DNA from 3 places in the Citrobacter sp. CRE-46 genome. Region 1 is predicted to be linked to each of the others. Evidence: predicted binding sites of a transcription regulator. Region 1 holds the regulator's gene; each other region holds the start of a gene.
What was found. Region 1 encodes LexA, which represses DNA repair genes until DNA is damaged. Its sites were predicted from a motif close to TNCTGTATGTACATACAGNA; they were not measured.
Positions count from the first base shown of each region.

Region 1 (4,274 bases):
AAGTACTCAACCGAGTAGCCGCGGCTGAACAACTCGCCCAGGTATTCGCGGAAAACGGTGGAATAAAGCTTGTTGCCCTTGAAGGTACGACGAATAAAGAACGCGCCCAGACGGCGGAAGATCGGACCTGCTGGCCAGAAATTCAGGTTGATGCCTGCCGCGATGTGCGGCGGAACCAGACCCTGATGATACAGCACGTACGACAGCAGCATATAGTCCATATGGCTGCGGTGGCACGGAACATAGACGATTTCGTGGCCATCGTGCGCCAACTGGCGTACACGCTCTGCATTATGAACGTTAATCCCCTGATACAGACGGTTCCAGGTAAAGCCCAGAATACGGTCTGTCAGACGGATCATCTCGTAGGAGAAGTTGGCGGCAATCTCTTCCATCAGCGCTATCGCATTTTGCTGCGCTTTTTCGTGGGAGATTTTTTTACTGCGCGCTTCATCTTCTACCGCGCGCGCGATAGCTTTTGAGGCCAACAGCTTGTTAAACAGATCCTGTCGGGCAGGGAGGCGCGGACCGACTGCGGCCAGGCGCTGGCGTGCAAAGTGCATACGCGCTACGCGCGCCAATTTCTGGGCGATAATTTTATCTGTACCGTGTTCATCCGCCATACGACGCAGGGAAACCGACGGGGAGAAGCGGACAAAGCTGTCGCGACCCAGCCAGGACACAGCAAAGAATTTTTGTACGCCGTTCAGCATACGCAGCGGCGGGTTGACCTCGCCTTTTTCGCGCCCGGGCGCACGGCCAAACATCACCGAAACCGGCACCATCTGCACATCCAGGTCTGGATTGCTGCGATGCAAGTCGAGATAGTTATGGAATAGCTTAATAGACTCTTCTTTTGGCGTGTAATAGGTGAAGACACGTGGGCCGCCGTGAATAAACACGTAGCGCGGCAGTAGAGTTCCGTCTATCTCCAGCGGTTCCAGGGGATCCGGGAGATCGTGCGCCAGACATTGGGCGCGCAGCGTCAGCAAGTCTGCTTTGGAGTTGTACGGTAGGACGTACATAATGGGGCGAGAAGTATCGAGCCCCAATTCCGGTGCGGGTTCCGCCGGAATAGACTTGCTTTTTACCAGTACGCTTAATGGTAAATTCAGTAATTTGTAGTAAATTCGTGGCCAGCCGGACATAAACGATGTAAAGCCTCTGGTTAATAATGCAAATGCGCTGCAAGGATATCAGAAAGTTTAGTGAATTTCTGGTGTATCCGGTCATACTTCGCGCTGCTTTGCCACACCCTGAAACAAACGGGGTAACGTTACAATGACATTGACGCTAATAATGTAAAAAGGTTCTTTTTGATGGCCAATAATACCACTGGATTCACCCGAATTATCAAAGCTGCAGGCTATTCCTGGAAAGGTTTTCGCGCCGCATGGATTAATGAGGCGGCATTTCGTCAGGAAAGCGTTGCCGTTCTGCTAGGCGTTGCCATCGCCTGCTGGCTGGACGTCGACGCCATTACGCGCGTGTTGCTGATTGGTTCCGTGATGCTGGTGATGATCGTTGAAATTCTTAACAGTGCGATAGAGGCGGTGGTTGATCGTATCGGTTCCGAGTACCACGAACTGTCTGGTCGTGCGAAAGACATGGGGTCGGCGGCGGTATTGCTGTCGATTTTTGTCGCCCTGATCACCTGGGGCATCCTGTTGTGGTCGCATTTGCGATAAAGATTCCACAACTTCATCATTCTCCTGTTTTTTGTGCAGTTTGCGGTTCCAAAATCACCTTTAGCTGTATATACTCACAGCATAACTGTATATACACCCAGGGGGCGGAATGAAAGCGTTAACGGCCAGGCAGCAAGAGGTGTTTGATCTTATTAGAGATCACATTAGCCAGACAGGTATGCCACCGACGCGTGCGGAGATCGCGCAGCGTTTGGGGTTCCGTTCCCCAAACGCTGCTGAAGAACATCTGAAAGCGCTGGCGCGTAAAGGCGTGCTGGAAATTGTATCCGGCGCATCGCGTGGTATTCGTCTGTTGCAGGAAGAAGAAGAAGGTTTACCGCTTGTCGGGCGCGTTGCGGCAGGTGAGCCACTTCTGGCGCAGCAACACATCGAAGGCCATTATCAGGTCGATCCTTCACTGTTCAAACCGAACGCCGATTTTCTGCTGCGCGTCAGCGGTATGTCGATGAAAGACATCGGGATTATGGACGGTGATTTGCTGGCCGTGCATAAAACACAGGATGTGCGTAACGGTCAGGTTGTTGTCGCGCGCATTGACGACGAAGTGACGGTGAAGCGCCTGAAAAAACAGGGCAACAAGGTTGAACTCCTGCCAGAAAACAGCGAATTCAAACCCATTGTGGTCGACCTGCGCGAGCAAAACTTCACTATTGAAGGGCTGGCGGTAGGCGTCATTCGTAACGGGGAATGGCTGTAATACTCTGTTGAGTCCCTGTAGGCCGGATAAGACGTTTGCGTCGCCATCCGGCAACTCGCCCGGTGGCACTGCGCTTACCGGGCCAGGGCAACATCTTCCAGTACCTCTAACTTCTTTTCAGGCTCTATTTCATGCCTTTCTTTACCTCCTCCGACAAAGCACTCTGGCGTCTTGCCTTACCGATGATCTTCTCCAATATCACCGTTCCCTTGCTGGGATTGGTCGATACCGCGGTCATTGGTCATCTGGATAGTCCGGTCTATCTTGGCGGCGTTGCCGTTGGCGCCACCGCGACCAGTTTTCTCTTTATGTTGCTGCTTTTTTTACGCATGAGCACCACAGGTCTTACCGCCCAGGCATTTGGCGCGAAAAATCCGCAGGCACTGGCGCGTGCGCTGGTGCAGCCGCTAATGCTGGCGCTGGGGGCGGGGCTGCTTATCGCACTGTTTCGGACGCCGATTATCGATCTGGCTCTGCATATTGTCGGCGGCAGTGAAGCCGTACTGGAGCAGGCCCGACGTTTCCTGGAAATCCGTTGGTTAAGCGCCCCCGCCTCGCTGGCGAATCTGGTACTGCTCGGCTGGCTGCTTGGCGTTCAGTATGCACGGGCGCCGGTTATCCTGCTGATTGTCGGTAATGTTCTCAATATTGTGCTCGATTTATGGCTGGTGATGGGCCTGCATATGAACGTGCAGGGCGCGGCGCTGGCGACGGTCACCGCCGAATATGCCACCTTGCTGATCGGTCTGTTAATGGTACGCAAAGTCCTGCATATGCGCGGAATTTCGCTGGCAATGTTGAAACAGGCCTGGCGTGGCAATTTCCGCCGCTTACTGGCGCTTAACCGCGACATCATGCTGCGCTCGCTGTTGCTACAGCTCTGTTTCGGTGCCATTACGGTGCTGGGCGCGCGCCTGGGGAGCGATATCATTGCGGTAAATGCCGTTCTGATGACCCTGCTGACCTTTACCGCCTACGCGCTGGACGGGTTTGCCTACGCCGTTGAAGCGCATTCTGGTCAGGCCTATGGCGCACGGGATGGCAGCCAGTTACTGGATGTCTGGCGCGCAGCCTGCCGACAGTCCGGTCTTGTGGCGATTCTGTTTTCGCTGGTTTATGCCCTGTTTGGCGAGCACATTATAGCGTTGCTGACCTCGCTCCCGCAGATTCAACTGCTGGCCGATCGTTATCTTATCTGGCAGGTGATTTTGCCGCTGGTTGGCGTCTGGTGTTATTTGCTGGACGGTATGTTTATCGGCGCAACACGGGCTGCAGAAATGCGCAACAGCATGGCCGTTGCCGCCGCGGGATTCGCATTAACGTTACTGGCTTTACCGCTGCTGGGTAACCACGGTTTGTGGCTGGCACTCACTGTGTTTCTCGCCCTGCGCGGGCTTTCACTGGCCTTTATCTGGCGACGTCACTGGCGCAACGGGACGTGGTTCGTTGAAGCCTGACGGTTAAAAATTCTGAATAGTGAATCGAATGCCGAATCAGTGACTACACTTATTCTCACGTCCAGCAGAAAAGATAGCGGAGTTGGACGAGATACTCTGGCTATTCACAACCTAACGATGAGGATTTGATGATGAATAAAGACGAAGTCGGCGGCAACTGGAAACAGTTCAAAGGTAAAGTGAAAGAGCAATGGGGCAAACTGACCGACGATGATATGACGGTCATTGAAGGCAAACGTGACCAACTGGTCGGTAAAGTCCAGGAGCGTTACGGTTATGCAAAAGATCAGGCGGAGAAAGAAGTCACTGACTGGGAAACCCGCAACGATTACCGCTGGTAATTAGTCCCCTCCTGAGAGTACAAGGATGTACGCTCTCTGGCTTAGCGACCGACTTTCTTTTTCACCAGAA
Region 1 covers NZ_CM184341.1:4,869,996-4,874,269, reverse strand. Annotated here, with positions in the region: gene plsB (glycerol-3-phosphate 1-O-acyltransferase PlsB) at 1-1,148, opposite strand, end outside; gene AC534G_RS23660 (diacylglycerol kinase) at 1,320-1,688, shown strand; gene lexA (transcriptional repressor LexA) at 1,798-2,406, shown strand; gene dinF (MATE family efflux transporter DinF) at 2,538-3,863, shown strand; gene AC534G_RS23645 (CsbD family protein) at 3,995-4,204, shown strand; gene zur (zinc uptake transcriptional repressor Zur) at 4,246-4,274, opposite strand, start outside.

Region 2 (4,274 bases), 250 kb from region 1:
GCTGGCGGTCGCGTAATTTCGGCAACACGCTGGCATGTGTGATTACTGTGCAATCGGCTTCGCCTTCCCATGCCCCCAGCACATCGACCTGGCGCTCACTAAACACCAGGACTAAGGGTGTTGAAAATCCTTTAAGATCAACACGCAGCACCTTGCTCTGTAAACGCGTTCGGGCTGATTTCAGCGCAGGAGAACGATACAGAAAGGTATTGAGCAGATTTTCAACGCCTGCGGTCACTAAGGGTTTTAAAGGCATCCCCAATCTCCTGTCAGAACTTGTAACCACGATGCAGCGCAACGACACCAGCCGTCAGGTTGTAGTAATCAACGCTTTCGAACCCGGCATCTTGCATCATTGCTTTTAGCGTGTCCTGATCGGGATGCATGCGAATAGACTCCGCCAAATAGCGGTAACTGTCCGCATCGCTTGCGACCATGGAACCGATGCGCGGCAGAACATGGAAAGAATAAGCATCGTAGGCCTTGCTCAGCGGTTCGATAATCGGCTTGGAGAACTCCAGCACCAGTAAACGTCCGCCCGGCTTCAACACGCGATACATGGATCGTAAAGCTTTGTCTTTATCCGTTACGTTGCGCAGACCGAAAGAAATAGTAATGCAGTCAAACGTGTTATCAGGGAAAGGCAGTGCTTCCGCGTTCGCCTGAACGTACTCAACGTTACCCACTACGCCGATATTACGCAGCTTTTCGCGACCCATTTTGAGCATTGAGTCATTGATATCCGCCAGTACGACTTTACCGGTTTCACCCACCATGCGAGAGAATTTCGCCGTCAGGTCGCCCGTACCGCCCGCCAAATCCAGAACGGTTTGACCGCGACGCACGCCACTGCAATCAATGGTGAAGCGCTTCCACAAACGATGAATGCCAAATGACATTAAGTCATTCATAACGTCATATTTCGAGGCCACAGAATGAAAAACGTGGGCCACCATGTCAGCTTTCTGCTCTTTAGCGACGGTCTGAAAGCCAAAGTGCGTCGTTTCTTGTGAATTATCCACCATCTCAGTGCCTGCTCATTCAAAAAATGTTCAAGAAGTGTAACAGATTGGGCCAATTTGCCCTACCCTTCTACCCCGTTCAACTACCCCAAACGGACTAGTTTGATTGCTGATTTACCGCTTCGTCATCAGGGTAAGGCGCATCCTGTTGCGTCTCAGGGACCGAGCGCAAGCGGTACTCTTCATCCTGCGTAGTGGCTTGTTCAGCCAGCTCAGGATTTATCTCGCGCTTAATTTCCACACCTAAACTGCGAAACGCCTCTGCCTGTGACAGGACGTTTCCACGGCCTGAAGAGAGTTTTTTCATCGCTTGTCGGTAGTTGTCCTGGGCTTTATCCAGACTTTGGCCAATCGCCGACATATCATCCACAAACAAGCGCATCTTGTCATAAAGTTTACTGGCCCGATCGGCAATTTGTTGCGCATTACGGCTCTGATGCTCGTAGCGCCACAGGTTGGCGATCGTGCGCAATGCCACTAACAACGTGGTGGGGCTGACCAGCATAATGTTATTTTTAAGCGCCTCGGTTATCAGTTCAGGTTGCCTGTCCAGCGCCAGCAAAAAAGCAGGCTCGACGGGAATAAACATCAGCACGTAGTCAAGCGAACGCAGCCCGGGAAGCTGTTGATAATCTTTTCGGCCCAGCAGACGAATATGGTTTCGCACTGAGGCGATGTGCTCCTGCAACGCGCTCTCGCGGGTATATTCATCTTCCGCGTTAAAATAGCGCTCATAGGCAACCAACGTCATTTTTGCGTCGATCACCACATCTTTCCCCTGGGGTAGCCGGACAATGACATCGGGCTGCATACGCGAACGGGCATCGTTTTCAATGCTAACCTGAGTTTCGTATTCATAACCTTCACGCAGACCGGAGGCTTCAAGCACCCGCGTGAGTACCACCTCCCCCCAGTTGCCCTGCGTTTTGTTATCGCCTTTTAACGCCCGCGTCAGGTTTACCGCTTCCTGCGCCATCTGCGCGTTCAGTTGCTGAAGATTACGAATTTCATGCGCCAGAGTATGACGTTCCTGCGCCTCTTTGCCGAAGCTATCCTGAACCTGACGACGAAAACCGTCCAGCTGTTCACGAAGCGGCGCCAGCAGGCTGTTCAGGCTTTGGCGGTTTTGCTCATCGACGCGGCGGTTGCTGTGCTCAAAAATGCGGTTCGCCAGGTTTTCAAACTGTTCACTCAGGCGCTGTTCGCTGTTGATCATCTGGCGGATTTTATCTTCCGCATGCTGCTGCGTCGCTTCCAGCCGGGTAGTGACTTCACGGAGATCGGCTTCCAGAGAGGTGTTGATGCTGTGCAGGCTGCGTAATTCGTTATTGAGTAGCTCGCACTCGTCGCGCCAGTGGGCTTCCTGTGCGAGTTGTTGCCGGGCAGCGCTTAACGCAATATCCAGTTCACGTCGCTCTTCGATGAGGTCGGCACGGATCTGATCGGCCCGCGCTTTTGTCGCCAGCCACCCCACCAGCAGCCCTGCGGCTAACGCCAACACAGCACTCATCATAATTGAAATATCCACAACGCCCCCTTACAGCAACGGCTTACCCGCACAAAATAGAATTGTGCTGTATAAACGTCCAGTTTAAAAGGAATTTCCTGCGAGGCACTACGCAAAATAAAAAGGCCGAACACGTCGGCCTTTTTGAACAGAAGTGAGAATTACAGTAAACGGCGGGCAGCTTCCACCACGATTTTCACCGCGTGGCTTTCCGTTTGTTTCATCGTTTCCGCATTGGGGATCTCTTGCTGAGTACGGTTCACGATAACACCAGCAACCATACCGGCACGCAGGCCCTGGCTGGCACACATGGTCAGCAACGTTGCGGATTCCATTTCGTAGTTCATGACCCCCATGGACTGCCACTCTTCCATCGAGCCTTTGAAACGACTCACTACGCGACCAGAGAAGGTGTCATAACGCTCCTGGCCCGGGTAGAAGGTGTCAGATGACGCGGTGACGCCCACGTGGGTAGTCGCACCGATAGATTTCGCCGCTTCCACCAGCGCAGTGGTGCACTCGAAGTCGGCAACGGCCGGGAATTCCATTGGCGCGAAGTGCAGGCTTGCACCATCCAGACGGACAGACGCAGTGGTGACCAGCACGTCGCCAACATTGATGTGCGGCTGAATTGCGCCAGTCGTACCGATACGCAGGAAGGTACGAATGCCCAGTTGCGCCAGTTCTTCTACGGCAATAGAGGTGGACGGGCCGCCGATACCGGTAGAGCAAACGATCACGGCTTTACCATCCAGCTCAGCACGCCAGGTCGTGAACTCGCGATGGGATGCCAGCTTAACCGGCTTATCCATCAGCGCGGCGATCTTTTCCACACGCTCCGGGTCGCCAGGGACGATAGCGAGCTGGGCCCCTTGTAAATCGTTCTTAGTGAGGCCGAGATGAAAAACATCAGACTTAGACATAAAAACTCCTCTGTGAATCGGTTTTGTCAGAAGAAGCAAAAACACACTTTACCGAAGGCATAAACAAATTTTCGTGACAGACATCACCATGATGTAAATCAATTGCATTCGATTACCATGAAATAGTGATACGCATCACATAAATGACGTGATGTAAGGACGCCTTGCACAAAAGATAGACCGTTTAAGGCAATGTGGTTCGTTGCATATGTCTATAGTTAATAATGCGCTTTTTGGCTGAATATTTAAGGGTACGGAGAATACCATGACCACACGACAATCTGGCTTTGCACCTGCTGTATCTCCACCGACGTCTACTACGGTTCACACACCGGATAACGCAATTATCGCCGGTGTAACGTCCATACCTTCACAAGGCGATGATATGCCAGCGTATCACGCACGACCAAAACAGACCGATGGCCCCCTGCCCGTGGTCATTGTCGTGCAGGAGATTTTTGGCATTCATGAACACATTCGTGACGTTTGCCGCCGTCTGGCCCTGGAAGGGTATCTGGCTATCGCGCCAGAGCTCTATTTCCGCGAAGGCGATCCCAATGACTTTGCCGATATCCCCACGCTGCTCAGCGGCCTTGTCGCCAAAGTGCCTGACGCTCAGGTACTAGCCGATCTGGACCACGTCGCCAGTTGGGCCTCCCGCAACGGCGGTGACGCGCATCGATTAATGATCACAGGTTTTTGCTGGGGTGGACGCATCACCTGGCTGTATGCAGCGCACAATCCGCAGTTAAAAGCAGCGGTAGCGTGGTATGGCAAACTGGTAGGCGATAAGACCCTCAACTCGCCGAAACATCCCGTTGA
Region 2 covers NZ_CM184341.1:5,121,977-5,126,250, forward strand. Annotated here, with positions in the region: gene ubiJ (ubiquinone biosynthesis protein UbiJ) at 1-256, opposite strand, end outside; gene ubiE (bifunctional demethylmenaquinone methyltransferase/2-methoxy-6-polyprenyl-1,4-benzoquinol methylase UbiE) at 270-1,025, opposite strand; gene rmuC (DNA recombination protein RmuC) at 1,120-2,550, opposite strand; gene udp (uridine phosphorylase) at 2,691-3,452, opposite strand; gene AC534G_RS24840 (dienelactone hydrolase family protein) at 3,718-4,274, shown strand, end outside.
Region 2: rmuC (DNA recombination protein RmuC) is a predicted target of LexA. The motif match lies at 2,595-2,614, and genes of this name have one in related genera.

Region 3 (4,274 bases), 1.6 Mb from region 1:
GTCAATACCTGGATTGAAGAACACATGAACCCTGCGCTACTCAATCGTATGAAACAGACCATACGGGCGAGGCGCAAGCGGCATTTTAATGCTGAGCATCAGCATACACGAAAGAAATCTATCGATCTGGAATTCATGGTTTGGCAACGCTTAGCAGGCCTTGCCCAGCGGCGCAGTAAAACGCTTTCTGAAACCATTGTGCAACTGATTGAAGATGCGGAACATAAAGAGAAGTACGCGAATAAAATGTCAACCTTAAAACAGGATTTACAGGCACTGCTGGGAAAAGAGTAGTGGCAGGGTGCTTTAATGGGTGACGTAGTCGTGTGCTTTGATTAAAACACAGATGAAAAAAAACCCCGCGATGCGGGGTTTTTTTATAAGACGATAACTTAAGCCTGAGGCTGAGTTACAACGTCTTTGATACCTTTAACTTCGATCTCAACACGACGATCCGGAGCCAGGCAGTCGATCAGTGCAGCGCGAGCTTTCACGTTGTCACAGGTGTTGCCAGTAACCGGGTTAGATTCGCCCATGCCACGTGCAGAGATTTTGTCAGAAGGAATACCTTTAGAGATCAGGTAATCAACAACGGACTGAGCACGTTTCTCGGACAGACCCTGGTTGTAAGCGTCAGAACCGATGCGGTCAGTGAAGCCCAGAACCACTACGGAACCGTCTTTCGGATCCAGGTTGCTCAGCTGGCTGTACATCTGGTCCAGAGCCTGCTGGCCTTCTGGTTTCAGAGTTGCTTTGTTGAAGTTGAACAGAACGTCAGACTTCAGAGTGAAGTGCTTGGTCTGTACTTCTGGAGCCGGAGCCGGAGCAACAACTACTGGAGCTGCTTCTTCCTGCTGGCCGAAACGATAAGAAACACCAACGCTTAACAGACCGTTATCCGGACGACCGCCAACGGTGTTCGCGTCACCGATGTTGTTGGTCCACTGGTATTCCAGACGGGTAGCGATTTCAGGAGTAATTGCATACTCTACGCCACCAGCGAATACTGGGGATACACCAGTGTCGTGGTCTTTGAAGCCGGTGTTGTTTTTAGCGTCTGCACGCCAAACCATACCACCCAGACGGGTATAAACGTCCAGATCGTCAGTGATTGGGTAACCCAGTTTAGCGGTCAGCTGAACGCCCTGAGCTTTGAAAGCGCCGTTGTTGTGAGTCTGGTCAGTGTAGCCTTTGTACGGCATACGGCCTAACCAGTCATAACCCATTTCGAAACCAACGTACGGGTTAACCTGATAACCACCGAACGCACCAGCACCCAGTTGGCTTTCGTGGGTAGGGCCGGCGTTGTTGATCTGGTTGTTGCCAATATCATGGTACTGAGACCAGCCCAGTTTAGCACCAGCGTACCAGGTGTTATCTTTCGGAGCGGCCTGCGCCACGGTAGCGAAACCAGCCAGTGCCACTGCAATTGCGATAGCTGTCTTTTTCATTTTTTGCGCCTCGTTATCATCCAAAATTCGCCATGAATATCTCCGAAGAGAGATAACACGGTTAAATCCTTCACCCGGGGACCAGTTCAATAGTTACTCTACCGATATCTGCGGCTTACGCCGAGCACCCCTGGCGATGTAAAGTCTACAACGTAGTTGAAAACTTACAAGTGTGAAGTCCGTCAGGCATATGAAAAAAAAAGGCTTGTATACATAATATTTAACATTTATTGATGTCTAAATGCACTGGAGATTTCCTGAAAACCGCTTGAGACAGGCGTTCGCACGAAAAACGCGTTAAAGCTCAAAGGCAAATTGAAGCATGAAAAAAAATTCCAGGATAAATCCTAATTTTACTCAATGATACAAATTCGAGTGAATTTTTAGCCCGGAATGCTGTCTCCCCGCAAGTGACTGTGCGCGAACAGGACGCATGATAAATCCCATAGCATTTCCTTCTTCAGCCGCTTTAACCAGTTCAGCGTGTTCGTCTTCCGTTAACTCTTCTCCCAGCCAGCCGATAACGACACTGTAATTACCTGTGCGCAGCGCACGGATCATCGATTCCAGCGTATTGCAGGGGGAGAGTTGGCGAATCTGCATCACTTTTGTCAATGGAAGCCCGGCTGACTGTACCCACTCCCGGCTTAATTTTTGCTGAGGCGTCAGCCACAACTGCCAGCGCGATTGCTGCCCTAATTGCTGCAGCAGGGGAAGCAGCAGTAGTTGCGTCATCATGGGCTGGTCCTCGCGATAGACCACTTCACTGATAAGCCCAGCGGTTGCGTTCTCTGATGAAACGCGCGCAATGTTGCTTGATGTGGAAGAGAACGACGAAGAACGATTTGCATAGCCTGAAGTGTACATAATCAATCCAGCCCTGTGAGTTACTGTATGGATATACAGTAACCCTGCTATCAACAAAGATCAACCTTATTTTCGGAAACAGGTTCGCAATTTTTAGTCGTAGTTACGGGAAAAATAAAATTCATCTTGCCCCGTGCGAATAAGTTGCCTATTTTCGTCATTAACGGATCTGTTATTGAAAATCATTTGCTTACGTTATGATTTAAAAGGATTTTTATGAAAGAACTTTCTTATGCAAAGATCTATAAATCACAAGAATATCTGGCGTCTCTGGGAACAATTCACTATCGCTCATTATTTGGCAGTTACAGTCTGACGGTTGGGGATACGGTCTTTGCTATGGTCGCCAACGGTGAGTTATATCTTCGGGCCTGCGAACAGAGCGTACAGTACTGTGTAAAAAATTCGCCTGTCTGGCTGACATTTATAAAGCGCGGGCGTCCGGTGGTACTCAACTACTATCAGGTGAATGATGCGCTGTGGCAAAACCAGCAGCAGTTGGTGTCGTTATCGCGGTACTCATTGGATGCTGCTGTTAAGGAAAAACAGAGTCGCTTTGCTCAACATCGTCTGCGGGAACTACCAAATATGACGTTTCATCTGGAGACCCTGCTAAATGAAGCAGGGATTAAAGATGAGGGAACATTGCGAACGTTGGGCGCCCAAATGTGCTGGCTGAAACTGCGGCAAAACAATCCAGCCCTGACGGTAAAAATACTTTATGCCCTTGAAGGTGCGGTCAGTGGCATGCATGAAGCTGCGCTCCCGGCGGTCCGTCGCCAGGAGCTGGTGGAGTGGGTCAGTTCTCTTACGCCGGAGCCGGGGTATTAGAAGGCAGCATGGCAATTTGCTGTTGTAATCGCCGGATTTCCGGTAGCAGGGCGATCAATAGCCCAACCTGCTGTATAACAAGCGGTTCTTTACTATCCGGACGTGGCTCAAGATGCTGAATTCGATGCTTCAGCCCCTCCAGCGCCTGGTAGACGCGCTGTTCGTCTGCGGGTTGATAGTGAAGCGCGTCATCAACGTAGCAGACGGCATCATCCAGTAATGCCAGAACTTCCGGGTTGGTTAACTGTTCGCGGTGTGCGCCAAGGGCGGAAATGTAACTGGTAAACGTATGATTGAGGCACAGCAAGCGAAATGCTGTTTCTCGCGTTTGGGCCGTGACATCCGGTTCACTCGACATGTTCGACACCACGGAGGCAAGCTCTGCATCACGATTGTGTGCGTCACGACGGGCGATACGGTATGCCATACGGTTATCACGACCCTGATGATATTGTTCGAGAATAGCATCGAGGTAACGACAGTTTGCGTCAGTGGCCCGCTCAATGACACGCGGCAGGTTACGAAAACGCCAGTCAGGCCAGATGAAACTCACGGCAGCCCATGCGATGGCACACCCTATCAGCGTATCGATAACGCGCGGCAGCGCAACTTCGAAACCTTCACCGAGCAGATTAAAGCACAGCAGTACCAGCAGCGTGATAAACATCGTGGCGTGCGCATACTGGACGTTGCGAAAGGCAAAAAACAGTACGCCAGTGATCACCAAAAGTATCAACTGACCTTCCAGAGAGGGAACGAACCACAGGATAGGTAAACCAATGGCGATTCCTACCAATGTACCGATAATCCTTAGCGCCAGGCGATGTCGGGTAGCGTTGTAGTTTGGCTGACAGACAAACAGACTGGTCAGCAGGATCCAGTATCCGTGGTTCATCCCGGTAATCTGGATAATGGCATAGCCGACACAAAGCACCAGCGACATGCGTACTGCATGGCGAAACAGGGCTGACTCAGGCGTAAAATTACGGCTCAGACGTAACCAGATATCGCTGAACCCATGCGGACTGTCATCGGCAAGCTGATTTTCAGACTCATTACGCGAGAGTACCTGAGCCTGTTCTGACTCGATGGTGGCCAGTTGGGCGTCGATAGCTCGCAGGTTTG
Region 3 covers NZ_CM184341.1:3,271,862-3,276,135, reverse strand. Annotated here, with positions in the region: gene matP (macrodomain Ter protein MatP) at 1-294, shown strand, start outside; gene ompA (porin OmpA) at 393-1,451, opposite strand; gene sulA (SOS-induced cell division inhibitor SulA) at 1,809-2,318, opposite strand; gene AC534G_RS16030 (TfoX/Sxy family DNA transformation protein) at 2,535-3,149, shown strand; gene yccS (YccS family putative transporter) at 3,127-4,274, opposite strand, start outside.
Region 3: sulA (SOS-induced cell division inhibitor SulA) is a predicted target of LexA. The motif match lies at 2,340-2,359, and genes of this name have one in related genera.